2 regions of the Cupriavidus sp. C2SS-8b genome follow, and region 1 is predicted to be linked to the other one. Evidence: predicted binding sites of a transcription regulator. Region 1 holds the regulator's gene; the other holds the start of a gene.
The links. The regulator FNR, encoded in region 1, switches genes on or off when oxygen is low (the NO sensors DNR and NnrR bind a similar motif). The targets are predictions, from matches to a motif close to TTGATNNNNATCAA.

Region 1 (7,533 bases):
GCCTCTGCCCATTGATCCATCAGGATAGAAACGATGTCCGAAAAACAAAGCTTCTTTTCCCACGAAACGCTGGAGAAGAACATCGGCTGGCTGATCATCTGCACGATCCTGGTGGTCAGCATTGCCGGCCTGGTGCAGATCGTGCCGCTGTTCTTCCAGCATTCCACCACCAAGCCCGATGTCGGGATCAAGCCGTATTCGCCGCTTCGGCTGATGGGCCGCGATATCTACATCCGCGAGGGTTGTGTCGGCTGCCATTCGCAGCAGGTCCGTACGCTGCAGGCCGAGACCGAGCGCTATGGCCATTTCTCGACGGCGGGTGAATCGGTCTACGACCATCCGTTCCTGTGGGGCTCCAAGCGCACCGGGCCCGACCTGGCGCGCGTCGGTGGCCGCTACTCCGATGACTGGCAACGCATTCACCTGCGCAATCCGCGCGATGTCGTGCCGGAATCGGTGATGCCGTCCTATCCGTGGCTCGAAAAGGCTCAACTGCCGACCGATGATATCCAGGCCCGCATGCGCGCACTGGTGCGACTGGGTGTGCCGTACACCGAGGCGGAAATCGCCAAGGCGCCTGAAGAGCTCAAGGACAAGAGCGAAGAAGATGCGCTGGTCGCCTACCTGCAAGGATTGGGCACCAACCGTCGCAATGTGCGTGTGGACGCGGCCGCAGCCGCGCCCGCGAAGGAGTAAGTCATGGCGATGCTGACTGCTTTTGCCACGGTCGTGTCGATGGTCGTGTTCCTGGGCATCTGCTGGTGGGCCTGGTCGAATGGCCGGCAAGCCGCCAACCAGGAGTCCGCCATGCTGCCGTTCGCACTGCCTGACGAGACCCACACAACATCGAGCCGGAATACCTAGTCATGAGCGATTTCTTTTCCGATTTCTGGAGCTACTACATCGCTGCCATCGCGCTCGTCGGCATCGTCTGGTGCGTGTGGCTGCTTTTTTCCCAACGCAAGGTCACCAAGGTTGCCAACGCCGGTGATGACACCGGCCATGTCTGGGACGGCGATCTGCGCGAGCTGAACAACCCGTTGCCACGCTGGTGGATGTGGATGTTCCTGCTGGCCTGTATCTTCGGCCTGGTCTACCTGGTCCTCTATCCTGGACTCGGCTCGTATGCGGGCGTGTTGAAAACTTCGACGCAAGTCGAACTGGCCGCGCATCAGCAGGCACAGGAAAAGCTGCAGCACGATGTCTACGCCAAATACCTGAATATGGACGTCAAGCAGGTGGCAGCAGACCCCCAGGCCCGCGAGATTGGCCAGCGCCTGTTCCTGAACTACTGCGCGCAATGCCATGGCTCGGACGCACGCGGCAGCCGGGGCTTTCCGAACCTGACGGACCACGACTGGCTCTATGGCGGTGAACCCGAGACGATCCAGCAGACCATCACGAAGGGCCGCAATGGCATGATGCCGCCGTTTGCCTCGACCATCGATGGCAAGCTCGCAGCGGATGTGGCGCAATATGTGCGATCGTTGTCGGGCCTGTCGTTCGACCCGATCCGGGCATCGCGCGGCGAGAGCACGTTCAAGTCCACCTGTGCGGCGTGCCATGGTGCGACCGGCAAGGGCAATCAGGCCCTCGGCGCGCCGAACCTGTCCGATAACGTGTGGCTGTATGGCAGTTCGGAGGGCAGTATTGTCGAGGCCATCCTGAAGGGCCACAACAACCACATGCCGGCGCACGAAGAGATCCTGACGCCGGAGCGTATCCGTATGCTGACGGCCTATGTCTGGGGCCTTTCCAATACCGGAGGCTCAGGACAATGATCACCGACTCAGGCACGGGGTGCGCCATGGCGTCTGAAGGAGCGCGCGCATGAACGCCCCCGGGACAGAACCTCTGGCCCGCACGGCCGGCCCGCAAGGGCCGGCGTCGTCGCCTGTCGAATCCTCCGACGAAACGCTCTACGAGGTTCGACGCAAGATATACCCCCGCTCGGTGACGGGCGCGTTCTCCAACTGGCGGGTCTGGATGGTACTCCTGACCCAGCTCATCTACTACGGCACGCCCTGGCTGCAATGGAATGGCAGACAGGCCGTGCTGTTCGACCTTGGCGCCCGCAAGTTCTATATCTTCGGACTGGTGCTTTGGCCGCAGGATGTCATCTATCTTGCCGTCCTGCTGGTGATCTCCGCGCTGGCGCTGTTCTTGTTCACGGCCATTGCGGGGCGGCTCTTCTGTGGCTATGCGTGTCCACAGACGGTCTACACCGAAATATTCATGTGGATCGAGCGGCATGTCGAAGGCGACCGTTTCGCGCGGATCCGTCTGGATGGCGATCCGTGGAGCTTGCGCAAATTTCGCCTGAAGGCGACCAAGCACTCGCTGTGGATACTGGTCGCGCTGTGGACGGGCTTCACGTTCATTGGTTACTTCGCGCCGATACGCGAGCTTGGCGGTCAGGTCCTGAGCTTCTCGCTGGGGCCGTGGCAGGCGTTCTGGATGCTCTTTTACGCCTTCGCGACGTGGGGCAATGCGGGCTTCATGCGCGAGCAGGTGTGCAAGTACATGTGCCCGTATGCGCGATTCCAGAGTGTGATGGTCGATCGGGACACCTATGTGGTGACCTACGACGTCGGGCGCGGCGAGCCGCGCGGGAGCCGGTCGCGCAAGGTGGATCATCATCAGGCCGGGCTTGGTGACTGCGTCAACTGCAGCATTTGCGTGCAGGTGTGTCCGACAGGCATTGATATCCGTGACGGGCTGCAGTACGAGTGCATTGGTTGCGGCGCCTGCATCGATGCCTGCAATCAGGTCATGGACAAGATGGACTACCCGCGCGGGCTGATCCGGTACACGTCCGAGAACGCCATGCGCAAGGCACTGTCAGCCGCGGTGGCCCGCAAGCGGCTGGTGCGGCCGCGGACCATCATCTACTCGGTCATCTGGCTGGTGATGGTGGCGGGTTTCGTGGCGTCGCTAGCGCTGCGCACGCCGTTGAAGGTCGACATCATCCGCGATCGCGGGGCGTTGGGGCGTGAGGTGGATGGACGCTGGATCGAGAACGTCTATCGACTGCAGTTGATCAACACCACCGAGGCACCCATGCGCATCAGCGTGCGGGCCGAAAGTGACGATCTGAAGAACCTGACGGTCGAGTACGATCCCGACGCGAAGGCCCTGGCGCCGACGTCGAACAAGCTGGTGCCGATCCGGATTCGCGTGCCGATCGACGATGCCGCGCAAGGTACGCACAAGATCAGCGTGACGGTGACAAGCGAAGGTTCGGGGCAGGGTAGTGCGCAAATCAGGCAATCTACCAGTTTCATCGTGCCGCGCAATTTGTGATGCTAAGGGCGGTGCAGCGCATTGGCGCTGTGCCGGTCCAACCGCGAGCGCCTCGGTGAGGCGCCGACGAAGGGGGCAAGACGATGCAAGAAAGCAATCCGTGGTGGAAGGAGCCGTGGCCGTGGCTGCTGATGAGCGGCCCGTTGCTGGCCATAGTGGCTTGCGGCGTGACCATCTGGCTGGCTTCCACCCATCCTGACCGGCCGGTGGTCGAAGGCGTGTCCCGGCATGGCCTGGTCGTCGAGAAGGCGGAAGGGATCCCTGGCAATGCCAAGGCACCGCAAGCGAGGCGGCCATGAGGCTGCGCTGGCTGATGTGGGTACTGTGGCCGGCGTTCCTGATGGCCGGGGTGGCCACGGCAACGGTGTTTTCTGTGGTGGATCCCGGAGATCTGAATTTCTTCGGCCAGCCGATCGAGGCGTCGCGAGAGGCTATCTATACGATCGGGTTCTTGCTGGCCTGGGTATTCTGCGCGTTGTCCAGCGGACTGACGCTCTACACCATGCCGACGAAGCTCAGCGAAACGGACGAACTGGAGTGATTGGGCTGAAGCGGACCGCCTTGCCAGACAAGGCGGTCAGACCGCCTCAGCAGGAGCGGCTGTAGACTTGCTTGATGCCTTCCATGTCGACGAGCTTGACGTGGCGTTGACGGATCTGGATCAGGCCGGCCTCGGCGAATCGCGAGAACAGTCGGCTGACCGTTTCGAGTTTCAATCCGAGATAGCTGCCGATTTCTTCCCGGCTCATGCGCATGACGAACTCGGTCGACGAATACCCGCGTGCGGACAGGCGCTCTGACAGGTTGATCAGGAACGCGGCAAGGCGCTCTTCGGCACGCATGGACCCCAGCGTGACGAGCATGAGTTGATCATGCGATATTTCCTTACCCATCAGTCGCAGGAACTGCTGCTGCAGCGATGGCAGATCCATGGACAGCGCCTGAAGATCGGCCATGCGTACGACGCATACTTCCGTGTCTTCAAGCGCGGTGGCATCCGAGGCGTGCTGCATTTCACCCAGGCCGTCGAGGCCGACCACTTCGCCAGGCAAATGGAAGCCGGTGATTTGCGAGCGGCCGTCTTCCGTGGTGACATGCGTCTTCAGGGTGCCGAAGCGAATGGCATAAACCGCAGTCAGCGGATCGCCCATGCGGTACAGGGTTTCGCCCTTGTGGACACGGACGCGCTCTTGCACCAGGGTATCCATCTTTTGCAGATCCTGCTGGCTCATGCCCACCGGCAGGCACAGTTGCCCCATGCCGCAAGTGGAGCAACGGGGCGACATCTCGGTGACGGGGATGGATGTTAGCAATTGGAACCTGCAAGGAATGAGCGGCGAGGGCGCAATGCATGCATTTTAACGCGCGATGTGATGCGGTAGGGAGTTGCAATTGACTTTTGGTGTGCTTCTCAGTGTTTTCATGCTTGCCTTGCTGGGGGGCTTTCATTGCGCTGCCATGTGCGGTGGCGTTGCCCTCGCAGTCGAGCAGCGCGCCGCGGGCGTGCCGATTGCCGTGGTGCGGCGTCCCCAAGACTGGCTCCTGGAGTTGCTGGTGATGCATGTCGGCCGGATTTCCACCTACATGCTGCTCGGTGCGATGCTGGGGGCGGTGGGGGCGACGGCCTGGCGTCAGGATTACCTGCCCGTTCAACGGTGGCTATTCGGCGCCGGGAGCGCCATGCTGCTGGTATCTGGCTGGCGCCTGATACGCGGCGAAGCGTTTTCCATCGTGTGGCTGGAAAGGTTTGGCGCGCGCGCGGGGGCCGCCATTGCCGGAAGCTTCGGCCGGCTTCGCCGCAAAACTCCGGCGACGGCGGCGCGAAGCGGTGGTCTGGTGCGCCGCTATGGCATGGGCATGGCGTGGGGGCTCGTGCCCTGTGGCATGGTCTACGGTGCGCTTGCCCTCGCGTTACTGGCCGGCAATGCGCCCTCGGGAGCACTGGTAATGGGCGCGTTCGGGCTTGGCACGTTACCGAATTTGCTGGCGCTATCCAGCTTTTCGGGGCTGCTGCGCGCTTGGGCGCGCCGCCGTTGGGTCAGGATGGGGGCTGGATTGGCGGTCATGGTCTTCGGCGGCCTGGGAATCGGTCGAGCGGTGTTATTGCCACATTCGCTGGCCGAGCATGGTTTCTGCCTGGTGTTTTGAAGCCACCGTGAGGGCGCGGGAGTGCGCGGTGGTTGCAGGCGGATGCGGGAATGCCATACAATCGCCTGCATTGCGGTATCGCGCGGCGTGTTTCCGAGCGGCGCCTGGCAGCCCTTCCAAAAAAGGGGCGCGTCCGGGGTTTCGGGCAATGAGCCGACATTTCGGCGCCGAACCCTTCCGCAGTCCATCCGGTTCATAATATCTGTTCAAAAGTCCGGCTGGCTCTGCGACCGAGGTGCGGTCATTGCTGGCCCTGATCCCGATATTCGTTTTTCTTGCGGCCCAGGCGGACGTTCGCCGGAAGCCATGTCCGCCCATGTGGGCGCGTGCAAGAGGTTCGTGCACTGGTACTTGCCGGTGACCGGGCAATCTCCTGCTGGAACACACCCGGCAAATCGAAGCAAAAGAAGGTGCACGGTCTCGAAGCGAAACGCTTTCGGGTTTGCTGCGCGATGAGATGGCGGTGGCAATCGCACCGTTGAATCCACAATGTCCAGGGCTCCGGATTCGTCCCTGAGCAGGTGCAAAGACAGGCTGCACACCCAACATGAATACCCAAGAGGCGAAGATCGTCCTCGAGACTGCGCTGATCTGTGCGCAGGAGCCCTTGCGCGTGAGCGACCTGCGTCGTCTGTTTGCAGACGATGTCGGCGCGGACACTGTCCGGGTCCTGCTTGATGAGTTGCGCCAGGACTGGCGCCAGCGCGGGGTCGAGTTGGTGGCACTGGCCAGCGGCTGGCGTTTCCAGAGCCGGCCTGAGATGCGGGAATACCTCGATCGGCTCAATCCCGAGAAGCCTCCCAAGTATTCGCGGGCCGTCATGGAAACGTTGGCGATCATTGCTTATCGTCAGCCGGTAACGCGTGGCGACATCGAGGAAATCCGTGGTGTGACGGTTAGCACGGAGGTGGTCAAGAAACTGGAAGACCGCGGCTGGATCGAGGTCATCGGCCACCGCGATGTACCAGGACGACCGGCGCTCTATGCGACCACCAAGGCTTTCCTGGACGATCTGGGTTTGCGTACGCTGGATGAGCTGCCTCCGCTCGAAGACGCCCAGGCGCAATCGCAGGCGGCACTGCTGGACCAGCAGGCAATCGATTTTGAAGAGATGGCAACGGCGCTGCCGGTGGCCGGCGACGAAGAGGCCTTCCCTGAGCCGGAGCCGGTTACGCCGGCTGGTGAGTCGATCGATGCCGCCAAGCTTGCCGGCGCGGCTCCGGCTGCTGGCGGCGAACCCGCTGACGAGGCCGGGGCCGTCGAGCAGGCCAGCGCCGACGCCATGCACGTGGCAGATCTCGCGTCGGCTGTGACCGAGGCAAATGGCTTCCATGCCGAAAGCACGCCGGACAACCAGGAAGGCGGCAATTCATCCAGCGGCAATTCATCCGGCGACGATACTGCGCCGCCGCACGCGAGCGAGCACGATGATGAGCGCGTGCCCAACTGAACCATATGCAACATCCGATAGTGAATACTTTGTCTGATTCCGTTGAACAAGACACCCGGTCAGCCGGGACACCGGCTGCCGACGGCGCAGCAGAATCCGGGTCAGGCACCGATACGGCGCCGCGCCGGAAAGGGCTGAGACGCGGCTTGCGCAACCTGGTGGCTTCGCGCCGGCAGGGCGGGCAGGACCGAGACGGCAATCGCGCCGAAGGAGCCGAGTCTGGCGCCCAGGCTGATGCGGGCGAGAGCAGGCCTGCCGGCGAACCCGGCGGTCGTGCGGCCCAGCGTGGCCGCGGCAAGCGCAAACCGAACCGGGCGGAAAATGCGCCGGCCCGGGAAGGCGGCCAAGCTGGACAGGAACGCGGCGACAAGGGCGAGCAGGCAGGCCGCAAGCGCAAGCCGCAGGGCCAGCGCACTGCCAGGGCCACGCCGGAAGGCGACGCCCAGTCGACGGGTCGGCAGCAGGGTCCGCGCAAGGGTGGGCAGCCGCAACGGAAGGGGCCGGCTGGTCCCGAGAAGGCGGCCGCGAGCAGCGAGGACTTGTTCCGCTTCGTTATCTCGGATCAGTACGACCAGGAAGATACGGTTATCCCCCGCACCAAGGCCAAGCCGGTGCGCGAACTGTCCGCGGAC
Region 2 (7,533 bases), on a different replicon from region 1:
CTGCTACTCGCGCTCGGCCCGGCGGCCGGGCTGCCGGACAGGTTCGCGCCGCTGACGCTTGCCGCCGTGCACGTGCTGGCGCTTGGCATGCTGCTGCCCGTCATGCTTGGCGCGCTGTTCCAGATGATGCCCGTGGTGGCGGGCGTGGCGGTGCCGGGCTCGGGCGCGCTCGCGCCGCTGGTGGCACTGGTCGCCGGCACCACGGCCGGCGCGCTGGCCGAGGGCTTTCTCGGCGGCGGCACCGCACCCTTCCGCCTTGCCGCCGTGGCGGGCGGCCTCTTGTTGCCGCTCGCGGGGAGCTTGCTGCTGCTGGCCGGGCGGCGCGTCGCCGCGGTGGATGCCACCACGCGCACGCTCGCCGGCATCGGCGCACCGCTGGTGTTGACCGGCCTGCTCGGCGCGGCCCTGGCAGGCATGTTCGGCGGGTTGTGGACGGTGCCGCCGTCGCAATGGCTGGCACTGCACATGGCCTGGGGTCTAGGCGGCTGGCTTGCCGCGCTGGTGACGGGCATCGCCACCACGGTGCTGCCGATGTTCTGGCAGGCGCCACGCCTGCCGCGCTGGCTGGAGCGCTGCCTGCCGCTAGGGCACTGGCTGCCGCTGCTGGGATTCAGCGCGGTGGTGATTACGCAGCCCGATGGGGCGCTGGCGCGCTGGTCCCTGTTGCCCTGGCTGCTGTTTGCGGCGTTGGTGGCCGGCTTTGCGCTGGCGACTACACTGCGTGCGCGGCGGCGCCATGATCCGGTCTGGCTGCTTTGGCCGGTCGCGGCCACCAGCCTGCTGGCCGCGGCGCTGTTGGCGGCGGTGCTACCCGTGGTACCCGAGCCCTGGCAGGCGACGCTGTCGTGGTGGGTCGGCACGCTGGCGCTGGTCGGTGGCGGCGTGGTGCCGGTGACCGCCATGCTAGGCAAGATCGTTCCGTTCCTGGTTTGGCTGCACCTGCGCCGGCTGCTGCCGCCGCGCGCGCGCGTGCCGGCCATGCAGGCCATCATCACGCCCGCCACGCAACGGCGCCAGGCGTGGCTGTTGCTGGCGGCTTTCGCGATGCTGCTGGCGCTGCCGCTCGCGCCCGCGTGGCTGGCGCGCACCGGTGGCCTGGCGTTCGCGCTGGCCAATGCCTGGCTCGGGTTGCAGTTGCTGAAGGCAATGCGATGCATGCGCGCCATGCGTGCGCGGGGCGGGTTGCCGCCGCGCAAGCCACTGGCGCAAGGAGTTCACCATGGCTGAGATCGTGATGCTCGACCGGTTGCCGCTGTTCCGTGGCGTCGATGGCCGCGTGCTCGACGCAATCGCTGCCGCGGCGACGCAGCGGCGCCTGCAGAAGGGCGAATTCCTGTTCCGCCGCGGTGAACCCTGCCGCGGGCTGTTTATCGTGATGGACGGGCTGGTGAAGCTTTCGCTGCCCGCCGCCGCTGGCAGCGCAAAAGGCGCGGAACGCGCGATCGAGGCCTTTGGCCCGGGTGCCGTGTTTGGGGAAGACGTGGTGTTCGTCGACGCCCCGCAGCCAGCCGACTGTCAATCGATGGCGCGCACCACGGTGCTTTGCATCGACAGTGCCGCACTACGGCAGGCGATGGCCCGGGATCCGCTGCTGTCCGCGCGACTGCTGCGCAACCTGTCCGGCCGGCTGCATGCGCTGATGCGCGATATCGAGGCCACCAGCCTGCATAACGCCTTGCAGCGCGTGGCCGGATTCCTCCGGGATGAAGCGCGCGCGGGGCGCCGCACGTGGCTGGCGTGTACGCAGCGCGTGATGGCCTCGAAGCTGGCCATCACGCCCGAAACCCTGTCGCGCGTGGTCAGCCGCTTCTGTGCCGAAAACCTGGTGCGGCTCGAGCGCGGAAAGATCTTCCTGCTCGATGCCGAAGGGCTGGGACGCCTGGCGGACGACGGGTCACGCGCGGACGTCCCGGCCGTCGCTCATGCCGCGACGGTGGCTTCTGTCGCCGGTGTGGCGATGGCAGTGGGCTTTTCGCCGGTCAGCAGGTAGTGGATCAGGTCCGCCACCGGGCGGATCGCTTCGCCGAACGGCAGCGTGCCCTTGCCGCGGAAAAACAGCCCGCGCTCCACGTCGCCGCGCACGGCTTGCGCCAGCTTCAGGTCGATGCAGAACTGGCCGATGCGCGATACGCCATCGCGCAGGCCGCAGGCCTGCAGGCAGTCAAAGCCTTCCAGGCAGTCGCGGGCCTTGGCGCGGCGCTGCAGGCGGCTTTCGCTCGACAGGTAGCGTGACAGCCACGGCGTGAGCACCGCGCGCGCCGGCAGGCCCGCCACGCTGGTGAATTCGCGCAGGTCATCGGGGCCGGCGGTGGCCAGCACCTGCTTGAAGGCCGGATGGGCGTCGCCTTCCTCGGTCACCGCAAAGGCAGTGCCCAGCTGCACCGCGGCGGCGCCTTCGCCGAGCCAGTGGCGCACCTTCGCATGGCTGTTGATGCCGCCGGCCAGAATCAGCGGAACGCTGTCCCACGCGAGCCCGAGCGTATGGAACAACTCGCGGCATTCCGCCAGCACGCGCGCGAACGAAAAGCGGTCTTCGCCGAGGTCCTGGATGGTCGACGCGCCGAGATGGCCGCCGGCATGGGCCGGGTGCTCGACCACGATGGCATCGGGCAGCCGCCCCTTCTTCATCCACTTGCGCAGCACCAGGCCGATGCCGCGTGCTTCCGACAGGATCGGGATCAACGCCATCTTCGGGTAGTTGGCGGTCATCTCCGGCAGGTCCAGCGGCAGGCCCGCGCCCATGACGATGGCATCGGCGCCGCTTTCGCAGGCCTGGCGCACCAGTTGCGCGTGCGAGCCCACGGCTTTCATCACGTTGACCGCGACCAGGCCGCGCCCGCCCGACAGTTCGCGTGCGGCCTGGATCTCGCGGTCCAGCGCGACGAGGTTCGCAGCCTCGATGCGCGCCTTGTCGCGCGTGCCGCGGGTTTGCGCGAGCAGGTCGGGGTGGTGGTGGCGCAGGTCGATGCTGGCAATGGTGCCCACGCCGTTGTGCGAGGCCACGGTACCCGCCAGGCGGTGCGCGGAAATGCCGATGCCCATGCCGCCCTGGACGATCGGCAGCAGCCGGCGCCCGGCCAGTGTCAGCCAATGTTCTGTCATGAAGGTCTCGCTTATCTGAAACTACGTGCGGCCCGCGATATCGGACCGCGCACGAACGGCCAAGGGTGGCACAGCGCCCGGCGCGGGCGTTTGCCTCAGGTCAAGCGGCGGCCGCCCCCTGCACCAATGGCGTAGGCCGACCGGTCTATGCCGCAAGGCGTTGCGGCGCGGTTTGCGCGTGGTCAAGTCCACACGCGAAGTGCGTCGCTAGCATCTGCGCTGGCCGAATTCCCGCGCCGCAAGCGGCGCTTCCGACATGACAACCTCATCTTCCGTGCGGGCGCGCGTCCCGCAGCTGGTCGCGCCTGCCGGCTCGCTGACCGCGTTGCGCGCGGCGCTGGAGCACGGCGCCGATGCCGTCTACCTGGGCCTGCGCGACGCCACCAATGCCCGCAATTTCGGCGGGCTCAATTTCACCGAGGCCGATATCCGCACCGGCGTAGCGGAGGGGCATGCGCGCCACCGCGAGGTGCTGTTCGCCATCAATACGTTCCCGCAAATGGGTGAAGTGGCCAAGTGGCACCGCGCCGTCGATGCGGCCGCGGACCTGGGCGCCGACGCGGTCATCATGGCCGATGCCGGGCTGATGGCTTATGCGAGCCAGCGCCACCCGCAACTGCGGCTGCACCTGTCGGTGCAGGGCTCCGCCACGCACGCCGACGCCATCGAACTGATGCGCGAGCGCTTCAACATCAAGCGCGTGGTGCTGCCGCGCGTGCTGTCGCTTGCACAGATCGGCAAGCTGGCGCGGCAGACCAGCGTGGAGCTGGAGGTGTTTGGCTTCGGCAGCCTGTGCGTGATGGCCGAGGGACGCTGCCTGCTGTCTTCGTATGCCACCGGGGATTCTCCCAACAACAAGGGCGTTTGCTCGCCCGCGCACGCGGTGCGCTGGACCGAGCAGGACGGCACCATGCACGCGCGCCTGTCGGGCATCCTGATCGACAGCTACGCGCCCGGCGAGCCGGCCGGATATCCCACGCTGTGCAAGGGGCGATTCGAGGTCGAGGGCGAGCGCGGCTACGTGCTGGAAGAACCCACCAGCCTCAACGCGCTGTCACTGCTGCCGGCGCTGCTCGACATCGGCATCGCCGCGATCAAGATCGAGGGCCGCCAGCGCAGCCCGCGCTACGTGGCCGATGTCGTCGGCGTGCTGCGCGCCGCCATCGACGCCGCCTGTGCTGAGCCGAAGCGCTTCGCGCCGCGCCAGGAATGGCAGGGCACGCTGGGCCGCCATGCAGAAGGCGACCAGGTGACGCAGGGCGCCTACGACCGGCCGTGGCGATGAGCGCGGCAAATCCAACCACGGAGTCATTGATGCGGGAATCATCCACACCGGGCGCGGCCCGGTTCGGCATCGCGCTGGGACCGCTGCTGTACTACTGGCCGCGCGCGACGGTGATGCAGTTCTATGCCGACGTCGCCGATTCGGCTGTCGATCGGGTCTACCTCGGCGAGACCGTCTGCACGCGCCGCCACGAGCTGCGCCATGCGCACTGGCTGGAAATCGCGCAGATGCTGGGCGAAGCCGGTAAGGAAGTGGTCCTGTCCACGCCGGTGCTGATCGAGTCCGACACCGATATCGCCTGCATGCGCCGCGTCTGCGAACAGGACGATTACCTGGTCGAGGCCAACGACGTCGGCGCGGTGCGCTGCATGGGCGGGCGCCCGTTTATCGGCGGCCCGCACCTGAACGTCTATCACGCCGATACGCTCGCCTGGCTTGCCAGCCTTGGCGCCCGCGGCTGCGTAGTGCCGGTCGAGATGGACGGCGCCACGCTGGCCGCGCTGTCGGCAGGGCGTTGCGCGGGCGTGGCACTGGAGGTGCTGACTTGGGGCCGCATGCCGCTGGCCTTCTCGGCGCGCTGCTTCACCGCGCGCCATCACCGGCTGCGCAAGGACGCCTGCGAATTCCGTTGTCTCGACTACCCCGACGGCCTGGTTGCCGCCACGGGGGAAGGCCAGGACTTCTTCACGCTTAATGGCATCCAGACCCAGTCGGCGACGTGCCTGGACCTTTGCGGCCAGGCGCAGGCCATGGCGCATATGGGGGTCGACATGCTCCGCGTCAGCCCGCATTCGAGCGGGACGCTGGAAGCGGTGGCCGCGCTCGCGGCGATCCGCGCCGGCGAACGTGCGCCCGCGCCGAGCGGCGTCATGCCGGCCGGCGCGCAACCGTGCAATGGCTATTGGCATGGACGCCCTGGCATCACGTGGGAGGACCGGCCATGAGCGTACTGCAAAGCCTGCTTGCCCGCGTGCATCGCCGCATGCCGGCCAGGGCCCGCGCATTGCCGCTGGTCTCGGCGCTGGAGCTCGCGCGCCGCGCCGGATGGCTGGAGCCGCCCGCCGCGCTGAACGGACACACCTTCCTGCTGACTGTCGAGGATCTCGGCCTGGATGTGCCGTTCCGTTGCGAGCAGGGACGCTTCCGCTCGGCCGGCCGCGGCGCCGGGGAGCCCGAGCTGACGCTGCGCGCCCGCGTGCCCGACTACCTGCGCCTGCTGGCGGGACAGTGCGATACCGATACGCTGTTTTTCCAGCGCAAGCTGGTGATCAGCGGCGATACCGCGCTCGGGCTCGAAGTGAAGTACTGGCTGGACGCGGCACCGCGGCCGCCATGGCTGGAACCGCTGGTGTCGCGGCTGGCCGCGGGGCTGGGCGTGGCGGCGCCGGAGACAGGGCATCGCTGATGCGCAGGCGGCTTGCGCACCGTCATGGCCGAGCCGCCTATTTGCACCCGAGCCGCTTCGCCAGCTTGTGCAGATTGCTGGCGTCGATGCCGAGCTGGCGCGCGGCCTGGGCCCAGTTGCCCTGCTGCGCGTGCAGCGCTTGTTCGATGCAGTCGCGCTGGGTCTGCTCGACGGCGTCGCGCAGCGTGGCGCCGGCTGCCAGCGCCACGTGGGGGCGTACGGCTTCCGTGCCATGGGCAACCGGTGTGGACGCATCCGGCGGGGCCGCCAGGCTATCCAGGTCGAGCAGGTCGGGCTCCAGCGTCACGATGTCATTGCGGTTGGCGCCGCGGCTCACGGAGCGCAGCGCCGCGCGGCTGACCACATGCTCCAGTTCGCGCACATTGCCGGGCCAGCGGTAGCGGCGCAGCGCATCCTGCGCGGCCGGCGACAGCCGCAGGCTGCGCATGCCGAGCCGCGCGCGGTTCAGTTCCAGGAAGCGCCCGGCCAGCAGCAGCACGTCATTGCCGCGCTCGCGCAGCGGCGGAATCGGGATCGGGTAGACCGACAGCCGGTGGTACAGGTCCGCGCGGAACGAGCCGTCGCGCACATGGTCGCGCAGGTTGCGGTTGGTGGCGGCGATCACGCGCACATCGACGCGGCGCGGCTTGTCGGAGCCCAGGCGCTGGATCTCGCCGTTCTGCAGCGTGCGCAGCAGCTTGGCCTGGATGGCCAGCGGCAGCTCGCCGACTTCATCGAGGAACAGCGTGCCGCCATCTGCCGCTTCGAAGCGGCCGGGCCGTTCGCCCGTGGCGCCCGAGAACGCGCCCTTGACATGGCCGAACAGCTCGCTTTCCGCAAGCGATTCCGGCAGCGCGGCGCAATTCACGTGGACCAGCGGACGTTGGCTTCGGCGCGACAGGCGATGCAGCCGGTGCGCGAACAACTCCTTGCCGACGCCGGTTTCGCCGAGCAGCAGCACCGGCAACTCCGAATCCGCCACCACGTCCAGCTCGTGCAGCAGCCCGGTGATGGCCTCGCTCTGCCCGACGATCTCGCTCTCGTCGGCTGGCAGCTCGTTGTCGGGCGTCTTGCCGCGCGACAGTTGCAGCGCGCGGATATCGGCTTCCAGCCGCGTGGTGCGGATGGCGGTCTCGACCAGCAGCGTCAGTCCGTCCAGCTCGGCCTGCGCGGCATCGTCGAAGGTGCCGACCTGCAGCGCGTCGAGCGTGAGCACGCCCCATGCGCGGCTATCGAGTTCCAGCCTGATGCCCATGCAGTCATGCACCGGCAGTGGCTCGCCCACGTGCTCGTCGATGAGGCCGTCATAAGGGTCGGGCAGCACGCTGTCATGGTGGAAACACGTGACGCCGCGCCGCGCCAGGATGGCGCCGAGGCGCGGATGCAGGCCGACCGCAAAGCGGCGTCCGAGCGCGTCGCGCACCAGCCCGTCCACGGCCACCGGACGCAGGTGTTCTTCTTCGAGCCGCAGCAAGGCCACGGCGCCACAGCCGAAGTACGCGCGCAATGCGCTGACCAGCCGCTGCAGGCGCACGGCATGCGGCAGCTCCGCCAGCACATCGGACAGCAGCTCGGTATAAATATCCCGCTGATTCAGGGTCATAAACACCTTAAACGGTAAAAACAACCGCGGTTCAAAATGGGTGAATTATACCGTCGTTTTGGTAAGTCAATGATTTATATGAAGTAAAAAGCTGGCACGATACTCGCGTAGTGATGTGCGATCCATTCGAGAAGGAGC

Region 2: ubiU (ubiquinone anaerobic biosynthesis protein UbiU) is a predicted target of FNR. The motif match lies at 3,193-3,206, and genes of this name have one in related genera.

Annotation. Positions count from the first base shown of each region.
Region 1 is NZ_CP172716.1:2,134,369-2,141,901, reverse strand. Features, by position in the region: gene ccoN (cytochrome-c oxidase, cbb3-type subunit I) at 1-15, shown strand, start outside; gene ccoO (cytochrome-c oxidase, cbb3-type subunit II) at 34-696, shown strand; gene ACIGJB_RS09915 (cbb3-type cytochrome oxidase subunit 3) at 700-864, shown strand; gene ccoP (cytochrome-c oxidase, cbb3-type subunit III) at 867-1,781, shown strand; gene ccoG (cytochrome c oxidase accessory protein CcoG) at 1,831-3,303, shown strand; gene ACIGJB_RS09900 (FixH family protein) at 3,387-3,602, shown strand; gene ACIGJB_RS09895 (hypothetical protein) at 3,599-3,844, shown strand; gene fnr (fumarate/nitrate reduction transcriptional regulator Fnr) at 3,891-4,616, opposite strand; gene ACIGJB_RS09885 (sulfite exporter TauE/SafE family protein) at 4,696-5,451, shown strand; gene scpB (SMC-Scp complex subunit ScpB) at 5,999-6,901, shown strand; gene rluB (23S rRNA pseudouridine(2605) synthase RluB) at 6,907-7,533, shown strand, end outside.
Region 2 is NZ_CP172717.1:79,197-86,729, forward strand. Features, by position in the region: gene ACIGJB_RS17345 (hypothetical protein) at 1-1,227, shown strand, start outside; gene ACIGJB_RS17350 (Crp/Fnr family transcriptional regulator) at 1,220-1,990, shown strand; gene ACIGJB_RS17355 (NAD(P)H-dependent flavin oxidoreductase) at 1,921-3,102, opposite strand; gene ubiU (ubiquinone anaerobic biosynthesis protein UbiU) at 3,359-4,387, shown strand; gene ACIGJB_RS17365 (U32 family peptidase) at 4,417-5,331, shown strand; gene ubiT (ubiquinone anaerobic biosynthesis accessory factor UbiT) at 5,328-5,792, shown strand; gene norR (nitric oxide reductase transcriptional regulator NorR) at 5,830-7,395, opposite strand.